2 regions of the Pseudomonas mosselii genome follow, and region 2 is predicted to be linked to the other one. Evidence: riboswitches for the same ligand, from Rfam matches in the RefSeq annotation. Region 2 holds a riboswitch; the other holds the start of a gene.
What was found. Region 2 has a riboswitch for cobalamin ahead of cobO (cob(I)yrinic acid a,c-diamide adenosyltransferase). Riboswitches for the same ligand answer to the same signal wherever they lie in the genome.
Positions count from the first base shown of each region.

Region 1: it holds a riboswitch for cobalamin, as region 2 does, so the genes downstream of both, K5H97_RS10930 (TonB-dependent receptor) here and cobO (cob(I)yrinic acid a,c-diamide adenosyltransferase) in region 2, are expected to answer to the same signal.

Region 1 covers NZ_CP081966.1:2,354,677-2,362,221, forward strand. Annotated here, with positions in the region: gene K5H97_RS10925 (GlxA family transcriptional regulator) at 1-180, opposite strand, end outside; gene K5H97_RS10930 (TonB-dependent receptor) at 271-2,397, opposite strand; cobalamin riboswitch at 2,505-2,709, opposite strand; gene K5H97_RS10935 (outer membrane beta-barrel protein) at 2,870-3,616, shown strand; gene K5H97_RS10940 (GNAT family N-acetyltransferase) at 3,676-4,245, opposite strand; gene K5H97_RS10945 (carboxymuconolactone decarboxylase family protein) at 4,325-4,669, opposite strand; gene lpxO (lipid A hydroxylase LpxO) at 4,830-5,729, opposite strand; gene thpR (RNA 2',3'-cyclic phosphodiesterase) at 5,945-6,490, shown strand; gene K5H97_RS10960 (NAD(P)H-dependent oxidoreductase) at 6,596-7,195, opposite strand; gene K5H97_RS10965 (TetR/AcrR family transcriptional regulator) at 7,289-7,545, shown strand, end outside.
Region 2 covers NZ_CP081966.1:1,519,601-1,527,145, reverse strand. Annotated here, with positions in the region: gene K5H97_RS06850 (cobyric acid synthase) at 1-995, opposite strand, end outside; gene cobD (threonine-phosphate decarboxylase CobD) at 992-1,984, opposite strand; gene cbiB (adenosylcobinamide-phosphate synthase CbiB) at 1,977-2,885, opposite strand; gene bluB (5,6-dimethylbenzimidazole synthase) at 2,882-3,532, opposite strand; gene K5H97_RS06830 (cobyrinate a,c-diamide synthase) at 3,529-4,824, opposite strand; gene cobO (cob(I)yrinic acid a,c-diamide adenosyltransferase) at 4,821-5,432, opposite strand; cobalamin riboswitch at 5,546-5,764, opposite strand; gene K5H97_RS06820 (hypothetical protein) at 5,915-6,493, shown strand; gene K5H97_RS06815 (C40 family peptidase) at 6,547-7,080, opposite strand; gene K5H97_RS06810 (C40 family peptidase) at 7,227-7,545, opposite strand, start outside.

The DNA.
Region 1 (7,545 bases), 840 kb from region 2:
GGTGACCAGGCGGTAACCTGGCAGGCCGCGGGCGGCGCGGGCCTTGGTCGCGGCCCAGAAGACCGTCTGCGCGCCGGTGAGGTCGAGCAGGCCCATCTGCGGGTAGGCGAGGAACAGCAAGGTGCGCGACTGATCCAGGGCGTGCACGGGTGGGGTGGGGATCGGCGGGATGTCGGTCATGGCACGCTGCTTGTGATGAAGGCGTAGGCCCTAGTCGAGCAGGTGGCACGGTGCTGATCAAGCACCGTGCGACGAACGCTGGAGTCCGCCTCAGAAGCGGTAGTCGACCGTGGCGAAATACGAGCGCGGCGTGCCCAGCAGCCATTGCTCGCCGCTGTAGCTGGACTGGGCGTACTGGCGGTCGAACAGGTTGTTCAACTGCAGGCCCAGGCGCACGTCGGGCAGCACCTGCCAGCCCAGGTTGGCATCGACCACGGTATAGCCCGGCACGCGCTGGTCGTTGGCCGCGCTGGCGCAGCGCTCATCCACGTAGCGCAGGCCGATGCCGGCATCCACGGTCTGGCCGAAACCTTTGCTCAGCCACAGGTTGGCGGTGCGTCGCGGCACGTCCTGCGGACGGTTGCCGGCGCGGTCGTGGACCGTGCCGTTGTCGCCTTCCTCGAGAAAATCATCGTACTTGGCCCGCACCAAAGCGGCATTGGCCGAGAGCTGCCACTGGTTGCCCAGCGCCAGTTCCAGGCTGGCCTCCAGGCCGTCGGAGGTCTGCTGGCCGGCCTGCTGGCTGTCGTGGGTGAGCGGGTTGTACACCGGCAGCTTCTTCTTGACGATGTGATAGGCCGCCAGCGTCCACTCGCCACGGGTATCCCAGAAACGTTGCTTGAGGCCTACCTCGGCCTGCTTCGCTTCGGTCAGTTCCAGGCGCTTGTCCGGGCGCTGGGTGAGCAGGTCGCCGACGCCGTCCTCGCTGGTCGAAAACTGCCCATACAGCGACAGGTCGTCGGTGACAGCGAACACCAGGCCGGCGCGCCAGTTGCCGCCCTGCAGGCTGCGGTCGCTGCGGCTGTTGTTGGCCAGGTCGTCGCGGTCGATGTGATTCTGGTCGCGGCGAATGCCGGTGACCAGTGCGAGGCGGTCGGTCAGCTGGGTGCGGTTTTCGGCGAACAGGGCGAAGGTGTCGACCTTGGACAGCGTTTGTGCGCGGGTTGGGCTGAGGCTATGGAAGCCGCCCGGAGCCGGATGCCACGGGTCGAGCGGGTCGCTGCCGCCATCACGGTAGGGCGAGTTGCTGTCGACGTTGAAGCGGATGCGGTTGTACTCGGCGCCGACCACGGTCTTGCTGTCCAGGCCGAACAGGCCATGGTCGAAGGTGAAGCTCTGGCGATCGCCGAGCTGCTCCTGGTTATGGCGAATCTCGAGGAAGCTGCCGCGCTGGATCACGCCGTTGGCGGCGTCCCAGGTGTAGGACTCGGCATTGCGCCACTGGCGGCGGCTCTTGATGTAGTACAGCTGGTTGCTGGCACTGACGCGGTCGCTGAGGGTCCAGTCGGTGGTCAGGCGCGTCCACTCGTCGTGGTAGCGCTGCTCGTCGTTGCTGACGTTGTAGTTCTTGCGCCGCACGCTGCTGCGCAGGTGCCCATCGATCAGCGGGGTGCCGTAGTAGTTGGCCGGTTGCGCATCGCCGCGTTCGTGGGCGAGGGTAAAACTCAGGTCGTCGCTGGCATCGAAGCGCAGGGCGGCGCTCAGGGCCAGGCTGCGCGAGTCGGTGCGGTCGACCCAGCCGTTGCCGGCCTGCTGGTTGAGGGTCACGCGGTAGCTCAGGCGCTCGCTCAGGCTGCCGCCGCTGTCCAGGCCCAGCTGCTGGCGGTCCCAGGAGCCGTAGCCCAGACGCAGGTGGTTGCGGATCTCGCCAGCGAACGGCTGCTTCGGCACCACGTTGACCACCGCGCCGGTAGCGCCTTCGCCGTACAGCACCGAGGCGGGGCCGCGGATCACGTCGATGCGCTCGAACATCCACGGATCGACCGGGAAGGTCAGGGTGCCGGCACCGGCGTACAGGCGCGAGCCGTCGAACAGGGTCATCACCGAACTCTGCCCGGTGAAGCCGCGGGCCGACAGGCCGGTGCCGCCGTCGCCCGGCGTGCCGATGAAGGTAAGGCCCGGCGAGCGGGTCACGGCGTCCTGCACGGTGAGGTTGTTGCGCTGCTGGATCTGCGCCTCGGTCAGGCTGCTGGTGCTGGCCGGGGTGTCCAGGGCGCTGAGGTTCAGGCGCGAACCGGTCGGGGACGGGGTGGCCAGGTCGATGGCCTGTGGCTCGCGGGTGTCGGTGATTGCCGTGGAGGGCAGGGTGAAGGGCGTTACTTCATGATCGTCGGCCAGCGCCGGCAGGGACACGGCCAGGCAGGCCGCCAGGGTGTGAAGCTTGTTGATTCGGGACATGTCGTTCCACTGCTGCAGGAAGAGATGGATCCCGGTGGAAAACACGCAACGGTCAAGCGCACGCAGGCGCGCACGCGGATACCGGCCTGCGCCCGCCCACCGCGGGTTGCCAAGTAGCGCCTCAGGCCGGTCTCCGGGCTTGCGAGGGGCATGAAGCCTTCACCTTCCCATGCGTGCGCACAGTGGTCTGTCGAAGGATTCACTCGCTTACCGTTGCGGGGGCAGCGCCGGACTTGTCGTGACAACGACGCACCGGCTTCCCGTTTCACCCTGCGCACGGCGGCGCAGGACACCTGAAACTGGCGCGCATCTGACCATTGAACGGGCAGTGAGTCAATCGTTTGAGTGGGTGGGGAAACTGTGACGGACAGGGCGGTTTAGAGCGGTTTGCCAAATTTTTTCGAACTTTTGCCAAGCCCGTTGTCTCGAACCGGTCGTTCGCCATTCATTCACGTCATGGAGACTTTTGCGAATGTTTACCCGTAACCTGCTGCGCCACGCCTGCCTGCTTGCCCTGCTCGGTGCCCCTCTGGCTGCCACGGCGGCACCGAGTACCGACCCGCTGTTCACCCTCGGCTTGCTGGGGTCCTACGACAAGTTCAAGTTCGAGGGAGGAAGCGAATCGGACAAGGAACACATGGGCCAGGGCGGTGTGTTCGCCACGTTCGGCAACAAGATGACCGCCGAATCCGGGTTCATCTACCAGATCGGTGCCGAGGCCAAGTATGGCAAGAAGAACGACAACAAGCTCAAGGAAGCCCAGGCCGACCTCGACCTGGGCTGGCGCGCCGCACTGGATGCGCGCAACTTCGTCGACCTGACGGTGGGCGGCGGGTACAGCTGGACCCGCTTCGAGCCCGAGATCAACGATCTTGATACACGGCTGACCTACAAGTCGCCGTTCGCCAAGGCAGCGCTGGGCTACAACCACCAGTTCGACGCGTCGACCCTGCGCGTGGAGGTGGGCGCGCGCCACACCATTGATGGCCGCGCGCGGCTCAAAGTCGATGATTTCGGCAGCGACAGCGTCGACATGAAGGACCGCACCAACCCGTATGCGGAGGTCACGCTGCTGATGAACCAGCAGGGCGGCATGCCGGTGCAGGTGGGGGCGTACTACACCCGTACAGAATACAAGCTGGACGAGGATACGCCGGTGGCCGACAACACCAAGCTCAAGCGCGACGAGTTTGGGGTGAAGGTGGGGTTGGCGTTCTGATCGGTTGAGCCTGCGCTGATTCCGTCGCGGGGCAGGCCCGCGATGGATTCAGCTGCCTCTTATCGCCCGCGTCGGCGCGACACCCGCGCCTCGATGTTCTTGCGCCCGATCAGCAGCGCCGGTTTTTCCACGACCGGCTCATCGGCCAGCCACTTGTACATCACCAGGCAGTCCACCAGGCCCAATTCGGCATGGCGGTATGCCTTGGGCAGTCGCCCGACGGTCTCGAAACCGAGCTTGTGCCAAAGCGCCACGGCCACCTCGTTGCTCGCTACCACCGAGTTGAATTGCAGGGCCAGGAAGCCCTCCTGGCGCGCCAGCTTCTGCGAGTGCTCGCACATCAGCCTGGCCACGCCCCGGCCGCGTGCCTGTTCGCAGACCATGTAGCCGCAGTTGCCGACATGTCCCCCGGGGCCGGCGGCATTGGCCTTGAGGAAGTAGGAGCCAAGCAGCACGCCGTCTTCATCGGCCACCAGTGTGCGCAACGGGGTTTCCAGCCACAGCCGGCGCGCCTGGTCGAAATCCAGGGCGGGGTCGAAGGCGTAGGTCTGGCGGGCCTGGACGATGGCCTGGAAGGTCGGCCAGAAGCGCTCGAAGTCTTCCGGGGTCATGGGGCGGATCTGGATCATGGTGGTTCCTGCACGGGCTGAGGCGCCAAGTCTGGGTGTCGCGGCGCCCGCGCGCAAGGGCGCCCACGCCGCAACCTGCTCAGGCGTCGGCCTTGCCCACGGCGTCTAGCGCCCTGGCCGAGTAGACCAGCGCGGCGCCGGCATTCATCGCCACCGCCACGCCCAGGGCCTCGGCAATCTCTTCGCGGGTGGCGCCGTGCTTGACCGCCTGCTGCGAATGCACGGCGATGCAGCCGTCGCAGCGCGTGGTGACCGCCACGGCCAGGGAGATCAGCTCGCGGGTCTTGGCGTCCAGGTGGTTGGTCTTGGCCCCGGCGCCGCTGGCGGTCATGTAGCCGGCCACGGTATCGGGAGAGAGTTGCTTGAGATCGCCGATGCCGGCCATCAACTGCTTACGGTAGGCTTCCCAGTCCATCATGCTCATCGTCTTCACCTTGTCAGGTTGGCAACAGGAGCTATCAGGCTAGTCGATGTTTGGCGGGGGGATGAGGTGTAGGTGATCTTGGTAGAAGCGGCCTTGCGGCCCTTTCGCGACACAAGGCCGCTCCCACAGGGGCGTGGGGCGGCCGATAGACAGTGGCAGGTCAGATATAGATGAACACCAGCACCAGCGCCGCGACCACCGCCCACTTCTCCAGGTAATAGCGGGTGCGGTTGCGTTTCTTCATCGCCTTGCCGCGCTCGCGGATCTTGTAGATGCGGGTGAACAGGCGGTTGATGCCGCCGGTCTTGTCGCTGGCATCGTTGGGCGCGGCGGCGGCGGCCATGACGTTGCGGCTGAACCAGCGGTTGAACGCTGCGGCCCAGCGGTACTTGAGGGGGCGCTCGACGTCGCAGAACAGGATGATGCGGTTGTGCTCGGTGGTGTTGGCCGCGTAGTGGATGTAGGTCTCGTCGAACACCACGCCCTCGCCGTCACGCCAGGAGTACTTCTCGCCGTCCACGTCGATGTAGCAGCCATCGTCGTTGGGCGTGTCCAGGCCCAGGTGGTAGCGGTAGGAGCCGGCGTACGGGTCGCGGTGGCGCACCAGCTTGGCGCCCGGCGGCAGGGTGGCGAACATCGCCGCCTTGACCGTGCCGATGCCGGCGAGCAGCTCGGTGGTGCGTGGGCACAGGGTCATCGCCGAGGGGTGGCTCTCGCCGTACCACTTCAGGTAGAAGCGCTTCCAGCCGGTCTTGAAGAACGAGTTGAAACCGACGTCGTCATAATTGTCGGACTTTTTGATCTCGCCGGCCTGCAGCAGCTGCTGGCCTTCCTTGCGGATTTCCTGCCAGTGGTCCTGCAGCACCTGCAACTCGGGGAAGGCGCTGACCGGCAGGTACGGCTTGGCCGGATGCTTGGAGAACAGGTAGAGGAAGGCGTTGACCGGGGCCAGGAAGCTGGAGTGGTCGCCCAGCTGGCGTGTCAGCTTGTGACGAACCCGACCGCGCAGGTGAACATAGGCGATCGAGAGGACGAAGATCAGTACGAGTGCAATTTTCATGGACGATTACTTGTCGAAAAATGGCCATGCGCCATGGCGTAAGCCCGCCAGCATAAACAATCGTGGCGTGGGTTTGTACTTATTGTTACGTCTTGTCTGGCCGACTTAGGTGCAATGGCTGACAGGTTGCGCAAACGATTCAACAGTTTATGTAGCTGTTTTGCGTGGGCAGAACGCTACACTCGATGACGCGAACCGTTACCAGGGAGACTCCAATGGTCCAGGATCAGCGCCCCAGCGGCGCGCCGTTCAAACGGTTGTTCTTCGCCTTGCCGGTCAGCGACGAACAATGCCGCGCCCTGGCGCAGTGGCGTCGAAGCCTGAACCTGCGCAGCGGCAAACCGGTGCCAGCGGAGAATTTCCACGTCACCTTGCTGTTTCTCGGTGACGTGGACGCCGAGCAGGTGCCGGCGATCTGCTCGGCGGTCGATCAGCTCAGGCGGCCGGTCGCACCGCCACGCTTGCTGCTCGACCTTCTGCAGGTCTGGCCACGGGCCAGCGCGCTGGTGCTGGAGGCGCAGCAGGCACCCGCAGCGCTGCTGCAACTGGTGTATGGCCTGCAACAGGCGCTGTTGCCCCTGGGCGTGGAGGCGGCAAACCGTGAGTACCGCCCGCACCTGACCCTGGCCAGGGACTTTCGCGGCCAGCCGCCGGAGGCCGGCACGGCGCCGGAATTCTTCCTTGCCGCGCGGCACTTCACGCTCTACGAATCGCGCAAGGGCCGTTACTGGCCCTTGGCGCAATGGCCGTTGAGCGCGTGAGCGGCGATCACAACTCAGGCGTGTACTTGACCGAGAACATCACGGTGCGCGGCTCGCCGTGGTTGTTGCTGCCGTTGAGCTGGTTGAAGCCTGCCCGGTGGCATATCAGGCCGCAGCTTCCTGGCCTTCGAACAGGGTCGATCCCAGTTGGCGGGCTTGCGGCAGAAGGCTAGCGGGGGCTGCGCCTTCACTGTCGGTGAACAGGGTCGAACTAATGACCCGGGCACCGCAGTAGTCGAAAATGCCGTGCTCGATCTGCACGCGCATGGCCTCGCCATAGCCATGGCGCTCGAAGGTGCCGGCATCGGCGCCGGCCACGCCGACCAGGTGCGCGGTCATACCGTGCAGCAGCTTGGTAGTGGTGCCGTCGGCGGCCTGGTCGAAGGCCCAGCCGTTGCTGAACACCCGCTCGACCCAGCCCTTGAGCAGGGCCGGCAGCGACCACCAGTAGATGGGGAAGACCATGACCACGGTGTCGGCACGTTCAATGCGGGCTTGTTCTGCCAGCACATCGGCGGGAGGCTTGCCCAGGCGCCGATGCACGGCGTGGTCGGCCAGGCCGAAGCGTGGGTCGAAACCTTCACGGGCCAGGTCGGCGAACTCGCTGGTATGGCCGGCGGCGTGCAGGCCCTCGGCCACTTGCTGGGCGAGGGCGTGGGTGAGGGAGTCGGGATCGTGGTGACCGATGACAATCAAGGCATGCATGGTGGAATCTCCAGAATCAGGATGCAGGGACACCGGGAGCGTTATATACTCGAGGTAAGTTACGTTTAGTAAGTTACTTTTGGTAGGTAATCGATGTCAAGCGAGGAAAAGTCCGCGCCGCGCAAACGCCTGTCCCGCGAGGAGCGTCGGCGTCAATTGCTGGACGTGGCCTGGCGGTTGGTACGCGAGGAGGGCACCGATGCCCTGAGCCTGGGGCGCCTGGCCGAGCAGGCCGGGGTGACCAAGCCGGTGGTGTACGACCATTTCGAGACCCGCAACGGCTTGTTGCTGGCGCTGTACCAGGAATACGACGCCCGCCAGACGGCCATGCTCGACAAGGCCCTGGCCGG
Region 2 (7,545 bases):
AGGCCACCGCAGATGCCGATGAGCTTGCCGCCGTAGCGCAGGTGCCGGGCGATGGCGGTATCCCAGCCACGCTCGCGCAGTTGCGCCAGGTCGCCGCGCACGCTCTTGGAGCCGGGCAGGATGATCAGGTCGGCGGCTGGGATCGGCTGGCCAGGGCCGATGAACTGCAGGTCCACCTGCGGATGCAGGCGTAGCGGGTCGAAGTCGGTGTGGTTGCTGATTCGCGGCAGCACCGGAACGATCACCTTGAGCACGCGCTCGCCCTTCGCCCCCTGGCGGGTATCGATCCCGTCCTCGGCCTCCAGGTGCAGGTCGGTGACATAGGGCAACACGCCCAGCACCGGCTTGCCGGTGCGCTGCTCCAGCCAGTCCAGGCCCGGTTGCAGCAAGGCAATGTCGCCACGGAAACGGTTGATGACAAAGCCCTTGACCCGCGCCTGCTCGCTCGCCGACAGCAGTTCCAGGGTGCCGACCAGGTGGGCGAACACGCCGCCGCGGTTGATGTCGGCCACCAGGATCACCGGGCAGTCGACCGCCTCGGCGAAGCCCATGTTGGCGATGTCGCCGGCACGCAGGTTGATCTCCGCCGGGGAGCCGGCGCCTTCGACCATCACCACCGGGTAGGCTTCGCTCAGGCGCTCGTGGGACGCCAGCACCGCCTGCATGGCGATGGCCTTGTAGTCGTGGTAGGCGACGGCGTTCATGCTGGTCACCGCACGGCCATGGACGATCACCTGGGCGCCGGTGTCGCTGTTGGGCTTGAGCAGCACCGGGTTCATGTCGGTGTGCGGCGCCAGCCGGCAGGCCTGGGCCTGCACCGCCTGGGCGCGGCCGATCTCGCCACCGTCGGCGGTCACGGCGCTGTTGAGCGCCATGTTCTGCGGCTTGAACGGCACCACGGCGATGCCCTGGCGCAGCAGCCAGCGGCACAGGGCGGTCACCAGCGTGCTCTTGCCGGCATCGGAGGTGGTGCCTTGCACCATGAGGGTGGTCATGCCGATTCCTTCTGGTAGTCCGCCAGGGCCTGGGCCAGGCGTTGTTCGTCGGCGGCCGTGGCGGGCAGGCCGAAACGCAGCGCGGGCGGCTGATCGAACAGGCGCACCAGAATGCCGCGGCGGGCGAGAAAGTCATGCAGGTGCGCGGCGCGCTCATCACGCACGTACTGGAACAGGTCGCAGCCGCCACTGGGTGGCAGGCCCGCGCCGTCGAGCAACGAGGCCAGGCGCTGGCTGGCCTGGGCGCAACGGGCAATCTGCGCCAGGTGCGCCGCGTCGTCGGCGAAACAGGCCTGCCCCAGCACTCGGGTCGGGCCGCTGACGGCCCAGGGCCCGAGTGCCTCGTCCAGACGTCGCAGCACATCCGTCTGAGCGACGACGAAGCCCAACCGCACACCGGCCAGGCCGAAGAACTTGCCGAACGAGCGCAACACGATCAGGCCAGGTTGCCCGGCCTGCTCGACCACGCTGTGTTCGGGCGTATTGTCCATGAAGGCTTCGTCCACCAGCAGCCAGCCACCGCGCTCGGCCAGACGCGCATGCCAGGCCAGCAGGCGTTCGCGGGTTACCCGACGGCCGGTGGGATTGTTGGGGTTGACCAGCACCAGGACGTCAAGACTGTCGAGCACGTCCTCGACCTCGGTCTCGTCCAGTTCGACCAACGTGTGCCCTGCCCGTGCCCAGGCATGCGGATGCTCGGCATAGCACGGCGACAGGACCCCGACCCGCCCGCTCGGGCGCAGGTGCGGCAAGGCCTGGATCGCCGCCTGGGAGCCGGCCACCGCCAGCAACGGCTGCGCGCCATAATACTTTCGCGCCGCCGTCTCCAGGCCGTCTTCGGTCTCCGGCAGACGGGCCCAGGCCTCCAGCGGAATCGGCGGTATCGGATAGGACCATGGCGCGATACCGCTGGACAGGTCGAGCCACTGCTCCCGTGGAATGGCGTACTGTTTCACCGCCCGCAGCAGGCGGCCACCGTGTTCAAGCATTCAGATAGGCTCCCACGCAGATCAACAGCACCCACAACCACACGCCGCGCTGCACCAGGCTCCAGCCGCGCTCGATGGCCTGGGCGTCGGCCATCGGCCCCTCACCCAGGCGCGGTCGTTCATGCAGCTCGCCGTGATACACCGCCGGGCCGCCCAGCTCCACGCCCAGCGCGCCGGCACCCGCGGCCATCACCGGGCCGGCGTTGGGGCTATCCCACAGCGGCGCCTGGTTGCGCCAGCAGGCCAGGGCCAGGCGGGTCTTGCCCAGCAGCGCATAGGTCAGCGCCACCAGCCTGGCGGGAATATAGTTCAGCCCATCGTCGATGCGCGCCGCGCACCAGCCGAAGCGTTCGAAGCGCTCGTTGCGATAGCCCCACATGGCATCCAGGGTATTGCTCAGGCGGTACAGCACCACCCCCGGCGCACCGGCCACGACAAACCAGAACAGCGCGGCAAACACCGCGTCGCTGCCGTTTTCCAACACCGACTCGGTGGCCGCCCGGGCCACGGCGGGCTCGTCCAGCTCGCGGGTTTCGCGGCTGACCAGGCAACCGACACGCCGCCGCGCCTCGGCCAGGTCCCCCTGGCGCAAGGCCTGGGCCACCGGCAGCACATGCTCGCCCAGGCTGCGCAGGCCCAGGGCGCAGTACAGCGCAAGCACATCCACCAGCCAGCCGATGTACGGCAGCCAGGACAGGATCAGCGCCAGCAGGGTCAGCGGCACCACCGCCAGGAACCACGCGGTGACGCCATGGCTGCGCCAGCCGCGCCCACCGGCGTTGAAACGTTGCTCCAGGCGCGAGGCGAAGTTGCCGAAGCCCACCAGCGGATGACGCCGGCGCGGCTCGCCCAGCAGCGCATCCAGGGCCACGCCCGCCACGGTCAGCAAGGCCACGCTCATGGACGCTCTCCCCAATGGTTCTCGTACAGCATCTCGCTCAAGGGCCGCTGTTCGGCCCAGTCTTCCAGCACCAGCATCGGCGCCGGATAGAACTCGGTCACCGGCCCCAGGCACAGCACCGCCATGGGCTTGGCGCCCGCGGGCATGCCCAGCAGTTCGGCCAGGGCCTCGGGGTCGAACAGCGATACCCAGCCCATGCCCAACCCTTCGGCGCGTGCCGCCAGCCACAGGTTCTGGATGGCGCAGGCCAGCGAGGCCAGGTCCATCTCGGGCAGGGTGCGGCGGCCGAAGACATGCGCCTCGCGCTTGTCCATCAACGCGGCCACCAGCACTTCGGCGCAGTCGTTGATGCCTTCGACCTTGAGCTTCATGAATTCATCGGAGCGCTCGCCCAGGGCCTCGGCGGTGCGCACCCGCTCCTGCTCCACCAGCGCCTGGATCCGCTCGCGCAAGGCACGCTGGCTGATACGGATGAACCGCCACGGCTGCATCAGGCCCACGCTGGGCGCCTGGTGGGCGGCGGCGAGCAGGCGTCCGAGCAACTCGGGGGCCACCTCGCCCCCGGCAAAATGGCGCATGTCGCGGCGTTCGCCAATGGCCCGGTAGATGGCCTGGCGTTCGGCTTCGCTGTAGGCGTGTCGGCTCATGGTCGCAGCAGCGCCGCCGCCGCGTCGGGGTTGGAGGGGAAGTAGAAGTGCACGTAGGAGGCGGTCAGACGCCCCAGACGATAGACCGCCTCGTTGCCCCGACCGCCGTTGGGGCTCTGGCCGCGGGCGATCGGCGCAAGCTCCGTGCTGGTCAGCGAGTGGTGGTAGGTGTGGCCTCGCAGGGTGCCTTCGGGTAGTTCGACCGCCTGCAGGGCCAGGGCCGCCAGGCGCTTCTGCATGGTCGCCTCGCCCGGCAGCAGGCCCAGCAGCGTGGCGCGCTCGCCCGCCACGTCGGTCAGCGCGTCGAGCAGGTAGAGCATGCCGCCGCACTCGGCCAGCAACGGCTTGCCGGCGGCATGATGGGCGCGGATCGCTTCCAGCATCGGCGCGTTGGCGGCCAGCGCCTGGTGATGCAGTTCGGGGTAGCCGCCGGGCAGGTAGAGACTGTCCACCACGGGTAGCTCGCGGTCATGCACCGGCGAGAAGAATTCCAGGTGCGCACCGAGGCCACGCAGGAGGTCAAGATTGGCGCCATAGGTGAAGGCGAAGGCCTCATCGCGGGCCACACCGATGCGCGCCCCGGCCAGCGACGCAGTCACATTCACAGGCTCAGGCTCGGCAAAACGGACCGGTGGCGGCAGCGCGGCATCGCAACTGGCGCCCAGGGCTTCGGCGGCGGCATCCAGGCGTGCATCCAGGTCGTTCAACTCGCTGGCCTGGACCAGGCCAAGGTGACGGCTGGGCAGCTCGATGCCGCGCTCGCGGGACAACCCGCCGTACCAGCGCAGGCCTTCGGTCAGGCTGCCTTCGAGCAGTTGCGCATGACGCAGGCTGCCGACCCGGTTGGCCAGCACCCCGGCGAACGGCAGGTCGGGCTGGTAGCGCGCCAGGCCTAGAGCCAAGGCACCAAAGGTCTGGGCCATGGCCGTGCCGTCGATCACCGCCAACACCGGCACGCCGAAGTGGCGCGCCAGGTCGGCGCTCGACGGCGTGCCGTCGAACAGGCCCATCACGCCCTCGATCAGGATCAGGTCGGCCTCGCCCGCCGCTTCCCACAACAGGCGGCGACTCTCCTCGGCGCCGATCATCCACAGGTCGAGCTGGTAGACCGGTGCACCGCTGGCGCGCTCGAGGATCATCGGGTCGAGAAAGTCAGGCCCGCACTTGAACACCCGCACCGTGCGCCCGAGGTTGCGGTGCAGGCGGGCCAGGGCGGCAGTGACCGTGGTCTTGCCCTGGCCCGAGGCCGGGGCCGCGATCAGCACGGCGGGACACTGGCGCGACTCACTCACAGTTCGACGCCCTTCTGCGCGCGGATACCGGCCTGGAAGGCGTGCTTGAGCATGCCCATCTCGGTGACGGTGTCAGCCAGTTCGATCATCTCCGGCTTGGCAGCGCGCCCCGTGACGATCACATGCTGCATCGGCGGACGCGCCTGGATATCCGATAGCACCTGGTCGAGGTCCAGGTAGCCGTGCTTGAGGGCGATGTTCAGCTCATCGAGCACGACGAACTGGATAGAGGGGTCCTGCAGCAACTGCCGCGACACCGCCCAGGCGGCCTCGGCAGCGGCGATGTCGCGCTGGCGGTCCTGGGTTTCCCAGGTAAAACCCTCGCCCATCACGTGATAACGCACCTGCTCGGGAAATCGGCGGAAAAACAGCTCCTCGCCGGTGCTGTTGCGGCCTTTGATGAACTGCACCACGCCGCACTGCATGCCATGGCCAAGGGCGCGGGCAAGCATGCCGAAGGCCGAGCTGCTCTTGCCCTTGCCGTTGCCGGTCAGCACCAGCAGCAGGCCGCATTCATTGGGGGAATTGGCGATGCGCTCGTCGATGATCGCCTTCTTGCGCTGCATGCGCGCCAGGTGACGTTCGTCGCGTTCGATGGATTCGCTCATCAGGGGTCTCCGCAGGCTGTCGCAGCGGCGGCGACAGGTAAAAGGCAGGCAGACGAGGAGCGCGCAGGAGGCATGGCAAGGGCCACATCGCACCGCGCATCACCCTCCGTGATGCCGTTTGGCAGTGACAGGCCGGTCTCCGGGCTCATGAGCGGGCGCAGGCCCTGGCTACGCGCCTTCCCGGACATGGACATCCAGTGGCCTTGCGTAGCCGTCGACTCATCTACCGTTGCGGGGGCAGCGCCGGACTCGCGCCTACTGGCGCCCACCGGCTTCCCAGTTTCACCCTGCCGAACCGCAGCTCGCGGGGCACCTGAAGCACGCCGCGAAGGTTAGAGGGTTGCACCGGGAGCGTCAATCGAGCGAGGGCCGATCTGGCCTGGATCAATGGCCGATTCACCAGCTTGTGCCACACTCAGAGCAGTGATATCACATAGCCATCACCCGGCCGACCCGGATCACAATGACAAGGAGAGCGCAGCATGCAAGGCCTGATGATCAACAACCCGCGCCTGGAGTTCCTGCGCCCGGCCCTCGAGCGCTGGGTCGACTGCATCGACCGCTTCAACCAGTTGCAGGGCGACAACGAGGCGCCCTACTGGCACGGCACAGCCAGCAACGTCGGCCTGCTCGCCGCTGCCGCCTGGCAGGGTGAGTTGGTGGCGCTGGAACGGCACATGAGCAAGAAACAGCGCGACGAGGGCGAGCGCGACGGGCGCTGCGACCTGTCGATCAGCAGCGCCGAGGAGTCGCTGTACCTGCACGCTGGCCAGCGCTGGCCGCGCATCGCTCGCCTCGACCTGACAGCGGCCCTGCAGGAAACCGCCGCCCTGGCCAAGCCGATCGCGTATGGCAGCCAACTCAAGGCCGGGGCACTGTTCGTCACACCGTGGAAGGCCGGCCAGCATGCCAGCCCCGAGGAACTGCAGGACCTGGTGGACGATCTGCAGAAGCACACGGCCTGTGCGCTTGCCTGGTACTTCCCGTATGCCTACCGCAAGCTGCACAACGAACTGGGGCAGTACTATCCCGGAGTGGCGCTTCTGCTCAAACAGGCTTGATGCCAGCCAGGCAATACTGGACCAAGTTCATACCCTGCCCGCGCCGGTAGGTATCAGGGATTCTGCGCCAGATGCCCCGGCGGCAGCACCCGTTTGGCCTGGAGGTAGGCCTTGGCCCAGTAGCTGTTGGACAGGTAGTCCAGGCGCACGGTGCCGCCCGTCGACGGTGCATGCACGAAGCGCCCTTCACCGACGTAGATGCCGGCATGGCTGACCTGCGACCCGCCGCTGGTGGCAAAGAACACCAGATCACCCGACTGCAGCGAATTGATATCCACATTTGGCGCGCGCATGACGATCATCTCGCGAGTCGAGCGTGGCAGACTGATACCCGCCGCATCACGGTAGACATAGCCGATCAGGCCGCTGCAATCGAACCCGGCATCCGGTGTATTGCCACCCCAGCGATACGGTGTGCCCACCAGGCCGATGGCGCGAAACAATACATCGTCGGCCGCAGGCGACGAAGGCGCCTGATTGAACACCATCGGCTGTTTGGGCGTGGGCGCCGGCGCAGGTGCACGGCTGGAGCAGGCCGCAAGCAGGGCCACCAGGGAAAAGAATGCGAAGCGCGCCAACATCGCCATGATGCGAACGTCCTGTCGAAAATCCGACGGCCACGGCCGAAGGTAAAAAGAGTTGAGAATTTAGATTAGACGCTTTCTGTAAATGCGCACGGCGGCGAGCTTTTCAGCTACGCCGCCGTGCGAGGTTACAGCATTTTGATATCAAATCAATTGCGCGAGATCGTGGTCGGCGCCATGGCGAGCGCGCGTTTGGCCTCGATGAAGGTCTTGCTCCAATAGCGATCGCCCAGGCTGTCGATACGCACACCACCGCTGCGGCGGCTGCTGGAGTGGATGAACTGGTTGTCACCCAGGTAGATGCCGGCATGGCTCACGCGGCCACGGCCGTTGGTGCTGAAGAACAGCAGGTCGCCGGGCTTGAGCTTGTTACGGGCGACCTTGGGCGCGTCGACGTTGATCATCTCGCGGGTCGAGCGCGGCAGGTTCATGCCCGCCTCTTCGCGGAACAGGTAGCCGATGAAACCG